Regions from separate parts of the Exiguobacterium sp. UBA3968 genome, predicted to be linked through region 1. Evidence: riboswitches for the same ligand, from Rfam matches in the RefSeq annotation. Region 1 holds a riboswitch; the other holds the start of a gene.
The links. Region 1 has a riboswitch for lysine ahead of B3S86_RS14815 (aspartate kinase). Riboswitches for the same ligand answer to the same signal wherever they lie in the genome.
Positions count from the first base shown of each region.

Region 2: linked by a shared signal. The riboswitch ahead of B3S86_RS01335 (amino acid permease) and the one ahead of B3S86_RS14815 (aspartate kinase) in region 1 are both predicted to bind lysine.

Region 1 covers NZ_DGCW01000008.1:175,548-180,094, forward strand. The annotation lists gene dapA (4-hydroxy-tetrahydrodipicolinate synthase) at 1-32, opposite strand, end outside; gene B3S86_RS14810 (aspartate-semialdehyde dehydrogenase) at 50-1,042, opposite strand; gene B3S86_RS14815 (aspartate kinase) at 1,056-2,255, opposite strand; lysine riboswitch at 2,368-2,545, opposite strand; gene argH (argininosuccinate lyase) at 2,615-3,985, opposite strand; gene B3S86_RS14825 (argininosuccinate synthase) at 3,982-4,547, opposite strand, start outside.
Region 2 covers NZ_DGCW01000004.1:229,033-233,579, reverse strand. The annotation lists gene B3S86_RS01350 (TetR/AcrR family transcriptional regulator) at 1-441, shown strand, start outside; gene B3S86_RS01345 (diguanylate cyclase) at 483-1,574, opposite strand; gene B3S86_RS01340 (MarR family winged helix-turn-helix transcriptional regulator) at 1,712-2,167, opposite strand; lysine riboswitch at 2,333-2,521, shown strand; gene B3S86_RS01335 (amino acid permease) at 2,653-4,134, shown strand; gene B3S86_RS01330 (hypothetical protein) at 4,215-4,397, shown strand; gene msrA (peptide-methionine (S)-S-oxide reductase MsrA) at 4,467-4,547, shown strand, end outside.

The DNA.
Region 1 (4,547 bases):
GTGACGAGTGCTGTACCTGCTCCTTTGAACATGAAGAACTCCTCCTTTTTTATGAATGAATCGACTGTTCGATCGCTTGGCGTGCAACTTGTACGGCGTTCGACGCAGCACCTTTTCGGATGTTGTCAGCTACACACCAAAGATGGAACGTGTTCGCGAGACTATCATCTTGTCGAATCCGACCGACGTAGACGTCGTCCGTCCCACTCGCATCGAGTGGCATCGGATAGCGTGTATTCGCGACATCATCGACGAGGACGACGCCGGGTGCGTTTTTAAGTGCTTCACGGATCGTTGCAACCGTCGTCGGTTGTGTAAACGTGACATTGATTGCAACCGAGTGAGAGTTCGTGACCGGAACCCGGACACACGTCGCACTGACAGGCAATGCTGGAAGATTGAAGATTTTTCGTGTTTCATCAATCATCTTCTGTTCCTCTTTCGTATAGCCGTTCTCAAGGAACACATCGATATGCGGCAAGATGTTATCGTGAATCGGATGCGGATAATTGACAGGTTCTTCTCCGCGCGCCCCACGCGCCAAGTCCTCGATCCCTTTTTGACCAGAACCCGATACTGCCTGATACGTCGTGTAATTGATCCGTTCGAATCCCAGTGACTGGAGCGGTGCTAAGGCGACGACGGATTGAATCGTCGAACAGTTCGGATTCGCGATTAAGCGATCCATCGCTTGAATTGCTTGTGGATTAACTTCTGGTACGACGAGTGGAATCGTCTCCTGCATCCGGAAGGCACTTGAGTTATCGACGACGAGTGTTCCATTTTCAGCTAGTAAAGGGGCATATTGTTCACTGATCGTTCCGCCCGCTGCGAACAGCGCGACATCGATACCGTCTTCCGTAATGTTCGGTGTCAACGCTTGAATCGTGATGTCTTCTCCTTTGAACTGTACCGTGTTCCCTGCTGAACGAGCAGAAGCATAGGCGGATAAGCGGCTGACCGGGAAATCCAGTTCTGCGAGTACTTGTAACATTTTTTGACCGACGGCGCCGGTTGCTCCAATGACGGCTACATGATACATGCTGTTTTCCTCCTTATAACTCGAACGCGTTTGCAATCGCTGCAACCGTCCGTTCAATATCTGCTTGTGCAATCGTATACGAGATGCTGATTTCTGATGTCGTGACTTGATAGAACGGGATGTTCTCTGCTCGGAAGATCGCGAACAACTTTGAGGCAACACCTGTCGCATCCCGCATCCCGATTCCGACGACAGACAACTTCGCGTGCTGATCGTGGCGATCGACCTTGACTGTCGTGAAGCGATCCATGATATCTTTCAATGCTTCATCGAGGAACTCTTCTTCGTCGAGTGGACAAGAGAACGATAAGAAGATGTCACTGTCGAACGTCGTTTGACTGATCATGTCGATATTGACGTGACGGTTCGATAAGAGTTCGAAGATATCGGCTACTGCTGCGTTCGTTTGCGGTACGTGTTTGATTGATACCGTCAAGACGTTCTTCGTGACACTGACACTCGTGACCGCTTTTTGTTCCATTGTTTCCGTCGCTTCCATGATCCATGTTCCCCTTTTTGATTCAAGTGTTTTCCCGACGAAGATGTGTACGCCGTATTTTTTTCCTAATTCGACACTCCGCATTTCCATGACCTTCGACCCGAGAGCGCTCATCTCCATCATCTCATCATATGAGATGTGCGGAATCGGTTGAGCAGTGGCATGGATTCGTGGATCAGCCGTATACACACCGTCGACATCAGTGTAGATTTCACACCGTTTATCAAGGACTGCCGCAAGAGCAACAGCCGTCGTATCCGATCCGCCTCGTCCGAGTGTCGTCACGTCACCAAGTTCGTTGACACCTTGGAATCCGGCGACGATGACGACATCGTACGTTTCGAGTTTTTGTCGTAATAGATCTCCATCGATCTGTTTGATTTTACTTTTCGTATGCACGCCCATCGTGCTGATCCCTGCTTGCGCGCCCGTTTGCGATAACGCTTTGACACCGAGCGAGTTGAGGGCGATGCTGAGTAATGAAATCGTCTGTTCTTCTCCGATGGCAAGCAACCGATCGAGTTCTCGCCGCTCAGGGCGATCCGTGATGGCTTGTGCCTGAGCGATCAAAGAATCTGTCATCTTGCCCATCGCCGAAACGACGACGACGAGTTTTTCACTTTCGGCTGCGCGACTCTTCAAATAATTCGCAATAGACTGAATCTGTTCGACAGTCGCAACCGAGCTTCCACCAAATTTAAGTACAGTTGTCACAATCCTATCTCCTTTGTCCCGATACAGAAAAAAACGACGGGCCGGTAGGAGCGTTCCTACGGCCCGTCGTTATCACGATCGGACAAACGAAGACAAAGTCATTCGTTCTTTTACGTAAGATAGCGCTCCGAAACATCGGTTTCGGCAGTACAACGGATCTTAACCGTTGTACCAGCAAATAAGAAGAAGCATCTTCTCGTTCACTTCGGCGGACTTCCCCTTTCACATCATTCAGCATGCTTGCCTTCAAGAATGATGCTACTCATGTCATCCGCGCCTCTATCTGTCGGTTGTTAGTTACAGTTATAGCAGACATCTTTTGTTAAATCCAGTCATTTGACTGATTTTTTCAAAATTCGTCAATTCGCAAGATGCTGTTTCGCGAGTTCGAGTTGCTCCGAAACGGCAGCAAACCCTGTACCGCCGTAGCTTGTCCGGCGTGCCACTGCTTGAACCGGATCGAGGAGCGGATAGACGTCTTCTGTGATATCAGGATGGAACGTTTGATACGTCTCGAGATTCAAGTCCTTCAGGAAACAACCGTTCTGCACACAGTAAAGGACGGCTTTCCCTACGATTTCATGCGCTTCCCGGAACGGTATGCCTTTCGTTACAAGGTAGTCGGCGAGTTCCGTTGCATTCGAGAAGTCTTGCATTGTCGCCTTCTTGAGCGCTTCGGTCTTAAACGTCGCGGATTCAATCATTCCGGTGAAGATTTGAACGGACTTGAGAACGGTATCTGCTGTATCGAAGACCCCTTCCTTATCCTCTTGCATGTCTTTGTTGTAAGCGAGTGGTAATGCCTTCATCGTCGTCAAGAAGCCCATCAGGTTGCCGTAGACGCGACCTGTTTTTCCACGAATCAATTCAGCAAAATCAGGGTTTTTCTTTTGTGGCATCATGCTTGAGCCTGTCGAGAAGGCGTCAGACAACTCGATGAAGCCGAATTCTTGCGACGCCCAGATGATGATTTCTTCACAAAAACGTGAGAGATGCATCATGACGGTCGAGGCGATTCCGAGATATTCAATGACGAAGTCGCGGTCGGAGACAGCATCGAGACTGTTCGGATAGACCGACTCAAAACCGAGCAACTCGGCAGAACGGAAACGGTCGATCGGGAACGTGGTCCCCGCGAGCGCGCCTGCCCCGAGTGGTGATTTCCGAATTCGTTTTTGATTGTCCGTCAACCGTTCGACATCACGTTCGAACATCCAGAAATAAGCGAGCAAGTGATGCGCAAGCGAGATTGGTTGTGCCCGTTGCAAATGCGTATACCCCGGCATAACCGTCTCGATATGTTGCTCAGCTTGTTCCTTAATGACCGATTGGAGCTCGCGTAATGCCGTCGTCAACGCTTCGACATGCTGCTCCATCCATAGATGTAAATCGATTGCGACTTGATCGTTTCGGCTCCGTGCCGTATGCAGTTTCCCTGCAACTGGACCGATCTGTTCCGTCAACAAACGCTCAAGATTCATATGAATGTCTTCGTCCGCTAATGTGTAGGAATGGTCCTTTAACGTCGCTTCGAGTTGCTTTAATCCTTGCTGGATTTGTGTCCACTCATCTTGAGCGAGAATCCCTTGTTCAAATAACATCTGTGCATGTGCGAGACTGCCTTTCAAATCAACGCTTGCTAATTTTTGATCGAACGTGATTGATGCTCCGAAGGCTTCCGCTTGAGCGGAAGCACTTTCCGTAAAACGTCCACCCCAGAGTTTGGTCATTTCGTTACACCCGCCTGACGATGTACACTCGCATGCGTTGAAACGGCAAGACCGTGTAATTTGATGAAGCCTTTTGCTGCTTCATGATCGAATGCATCTTCTTTCGTGTACGTCGCAAGTTTCTCATCATAAAGCGAGACAGCCGACTGACGACCTGTAACAGTTGCATTTCCTTTGAACAGTTTAACGCGAACTTCTCCGGTAACGTCCTGTTGTGTTGCCGTCAAGAAAGCTTTCAAGCCTTTCGTCAATGGCGCATGGAAGAGACCGTTGTAGATTGTTTCTGCGTATTGTTTGCTGAGTAATGGTTTGAAATGCGCGACGTCCTTCGTCAATGTAATCGTCTCGAGTGCAGCGTGCGCTTTGAGTAAAACAGTTGCGCCTGGGCACTCATAGACTTCCCGCGATTTGATACCGACGAGACGGTTCTCGACGTGGTCGATCCGTCCGACCCCATGTGCTCCAGCGATGATGTTCAGTTCCGTAATCAGTTTCGCTAATGGATACTTCGTCCCGTTGATAGAAACTGGAACACCTGCTTCAAAGCCGATAATGACTTCTT
Region 2 (4,547 bases), on a different contig from region 1:
TATGATTTGCTTGACCAAATCGTTGAGGAACAGATGATGGCGCTCGAACAAGCGATTCGGATTACAGGTACAGGCACTGTATTTCCGACAGTCGAACAGGTCAGTCGTTATTTTGCTCGTTTGTTCATTCACATTGAAGAAAACGAATTGTTTTACCAGACGATGCTCGTTCAAGGTCCTATCAAAACGTTCATCTCACGTTTTCTTGATACGTTGAAAGAAAATTATCGCCTCGTCTTTCGATCTCAAGTCGCAGAAGATGCGACTTTCGTCGATCGGGACTTGTTACTGAACTATGTCATTGGTGGACAGTTAGGATTATTGATTTCCTGGTTGCGAAACGGTCGACCATATTCATCCGCATATATGGCGGAGCAATTGAGCCGGATGATCGTCTTTGGAACGGTTGAAAGCATCGGTTTTCCGAAAGAAACGGAATAAGGTCATAGAAAAAGACACTCCCGCTAGGAAGTGTCTCGTATTCAAGCTTGTCGGAAGGCAAGTTCCTTCGTATAAATCGTACTTCGGTTTCGTCCGCTTTCTTTTGAGTAATACAACGCTTTATCTGCTTGTTGTAATGCTTCAAGAGACGTATGGGAACCACTAGAATGTGCAATCCCAAGCGAAATCGTGATTTGCAGATCAGGTACGTCTGCCGTCGGGAACAGGTTGCGTGCGACCGTCATCCGAGCCAACTCTGCGATTTTTTGAGCTTCTTTAGCTGTAGTGCTTGGTAAAATGATCAAAAACTCTTCACCACCGTACCGTCCGACGAGGTCATCCGGTCGTGTTAAGGAAGCGAGTGTCATGCCGAGTTGACGTAGGACATCATCCCCGGCGTCATGACCATATGTATCATTGACGTGCTTGAAGAAGTCGATATCAATCAAGACAAGTGAATACCCTTGATCCGTTGAACCGACAAGTGACAGTGAATCATCGAGACGGCGCCGATTGGCAAGTCCAGTCAAAGCATCCGTCATCGCTAGTTTTTGTTGATACTGAATGTTTTCGAAGTGACGGCGTAATTCCGTCAGCAGTCGAAAAGCAACAAAGCCAGCCAATAGATTAAAGAAGATATAAGCGATTGAAATTTTAAAGAATGTCGACCAGCTGTTTGTCAGGATATAGATGGCAGGTAACGAATAGAGAACACCAATTGACACCAATAATTGAAAATGGCGTGTCGAGACATGAACGAATCGACGTACGATTCCGATCGTCGTAATGATTAAGACGATAATCAGTGTGGACAGATAAAAACCCTCCATTTGATCGACGGGTGTCAAAAAGTAACGTGTCCCGATGATCATTATACCGGCGACGATGGCGCTCGGGAAACCACCGAATAGCATAGCGATCGCGACTGGGATGATTCGTAAATCCACACGGGCGACATCAATCTGAATGCCATTGAATATCAACAAAACTGCAATCAGACCACAGACACTTCCCAATATGAGGCGTGTACTCCAGCTGGAATTCAGCGAAATACGTGGTCGATTCCGAAATGGCAAGAATAAGAGAGTAATCGTCGTGAACAGTAGACAAAAGTTAATGATGAATTGATTCATGATGGACAACAAATCCTCCCAACTCCCCCAGCTAACAGATTTCCATATATATACTCCAGTATACTCATCTAGGTAACGGTTAGACAGAGGTAAATGTTTAGATAAAACATAAAAAACGGTAGAAAATCTACCGTTTTTTATGAAGACGAAGTGAGCGTATCCTCATCCATCGTCAGTAAAATCTTATCGAAGACGCGAATCATCGTTTCCAGTTCTTCTTCTGTTAAAGTTCCGAAGCGATCTTGTAAATAGTTTCTTCGGACGACCTCGAGTTCCCGAAAAGCACGCTCTCCGTCATCCGTCAAAGCGAGGACAATCGAGCGACGATCTTCCGTCGAACGCGTCCGTGTGACATATCCTTGTTTATAGAGCTTATCCGTTAAAGCAGTGACTTGACTCGTCGCCAGCTCAAATTGTTCCGCAAGAAGTGTCGGACGCTGGGGACCGTTTTCTGAAAGACTCCGTAAGATGAAAAATTCGCTTCGGGTCGCTGTTCCTTCAAATAGTCGATTAAGTTCACGTCGCAGGGTACGAAGAATGACACGCATTTGTTCCTCGAGTCGGTAAGTCAGTAAATCACGTTCCTGTGGCATGCAAGCAGCATCCTTTCTCTCAGTGGACTTCTATCATTTAGTGTACTAAACATATCGGATTTTTACCATCTACTACCCCAGATTCAAAAAAGGCAATTGACAATTTCGTGGCGGTTTGTGTAATATGGCGTAGTAATAACTAATTTAATTCAGTTCTCACTCAACCAGTGGGATGGAGGTTGCAGTTCTTAAGAGTACGGTTACGGATGTCGTCAAGCGACAAATGAAGTGACCTGAAAGGAAGAATTGCCGAAATCAATCATCGCTTTGAAGATGATCGATTGGGATTAGATCGAATAGGTCTAATACTGTCACAAGTCGGGTATCACTTACTTGTGGAGAGCTATCTTTCACGACGGTAGAATGAGGCGCATTCATTTTATTATGTTGCGTTCTCATCTTCCATCTGGAAGATGAGGGCGCTTTTTGTTTTTTCATTCAAAAAGTGTCCTCTCAAAAAATCTAAACAGAGAGAAGCGAACGAAATGAACAAACTAGATGTGAAACAAACAACAGATTCGACAGCCGAAGGATTAAAACGTGGATTACAAGCCCGTCATATGTCGATGATCGCCATCGGTGGGGCAATCGGAACAGGACTTTTCATCGCGTCCGGTGCTTCCGTTGCAGCAGCAGGACCAGGTGGTGCACTCCTATCGTATGCAATCGTTGGTCTGATGGTCTACTTCTTAATGACAAGTCTTGGCGAAATGGCGGCGTATATGCCTGTCGCCGGATCCTTCTCGACATACGGGACAAAATTCGTCGATCCCTCATTCGGCTTTGCCCTCGGCTGGAACTACTGGTACAACTGGGCAGTCACGATCGCAGTTGAGCTCGTTGCAGCACAAATCGTTATGACGTATTGGTTCCCGGACGTTCCTGGATTTTACTTCAGTGCCTTATTCCTTTTACTCATGATCGGCTTGAACTACTTCTCCGTTAAAGGTTTTGGGGAAGCGGAGTATTGGTTCGCCATGATTAAAGTCGTCACTGTCATCGTCTTCTTAGTCGTCGGTGTTGCGATGATTTTCGGTGTCTTTACATCGGAGCCACCAGTTGGCTTTAAAAACTTTGCTCTCGGGGATGCGCCGTTCGTCGGTGGTATTCCTGCCGTCATCGGAATCATCCTCGTTGCTGGATTCAGTTTCCAAGGAACAGAACTAGTCGGAATTGCCGCAGGTGAATCGGAAAATCCGAAAAAAAACGTTCCAAAAGCAGTCAAACAAGTCTTCTGGCGCATTTTACTCTTCTACATCCTTGCGATTTTCGTCATCGGGATGCTCATTCCGTATACGAGCCCGAACTTGGTTTCCAATGACATCACGGACATTGCCGTTAGTCCGTTTACGCTCGTCTTTGAAAAAGCAGGTCTTGCGTTCTCGGCAGCACTCATGAACGCCGTCATCTTGACATCTGTTCTATCTGCCGGTAACTCAGGTATGTATGCTTCCACACGGATGCTGTATACACTTGCTCGTCAAGGAGATGCACCAAAGTTCTTTGCAAAAGTGTCGAAAAATGGGGTACCGCGTAACGCTTTGCTTGCAACAGGAGCAATCGGTGCGCTCTGTTTCTTAACATCGATGTTTGGTGGACAAGTCTACCTGTGGTTACTCAATGCTTCAGGTATGACAGGATTCATCGCATGGCTCGGAATTGCGATCAGTCACTATCGTTTCCGTAAAGGATTCCTTGCACAAGGTCATTCGTTGAAAGATTTACCTTACGTTGCACCAGCGTTCCCGTTCGGTCCGCTGTTTGCATTCGGTCTTTGTTTCCTTGTCATCGTTGGTCAAAACTATGCAGCATTCCTTGCTGATCAAATTGATTGGGTCGGGATTGCCGCGACATATGTCGGAATTCCGTTGTTCCTTGCCTTCTGGTTAGGACACAAATTCAAAAACCGGACGTCGATTGTTCGTTACGAAGAGATGGACTTCCCAGAACATCCACGTCAATCGTAATCAACGAGCCACCTTCAAATGAAGGTGGCTTTTTAGATGTCGCTTCAAGTAAGATGAAAGAAAAACAGGAGGCGATCTTCGTGAATTACTGGTACCACTTTAAGCGTGCCTTCTTACCGATCGCATTATTGCTTGTGACGCTTGCCTTGTACCAAATGATTTATCGTTTGAATAACATCTGGTACTCGCTTGGAGGACTTCTTCTTGTCTTCGCAGCAATTTACTTCGTCATGCGTCGCCTAAAAACGAACCCAGAGGATTGAATGAGCAGGAAAGTCGAGTCCATTCTCTGAACGCGGTAAAATAGAGACATACAGAGGAGGGGAAGATAGATGGCAAAAGCAATATTTGCAGGTGGTTGTTTCTGGTGCATGGTCAAGCCATTCCATAAATATGATGGGGTAGAGCAGGTC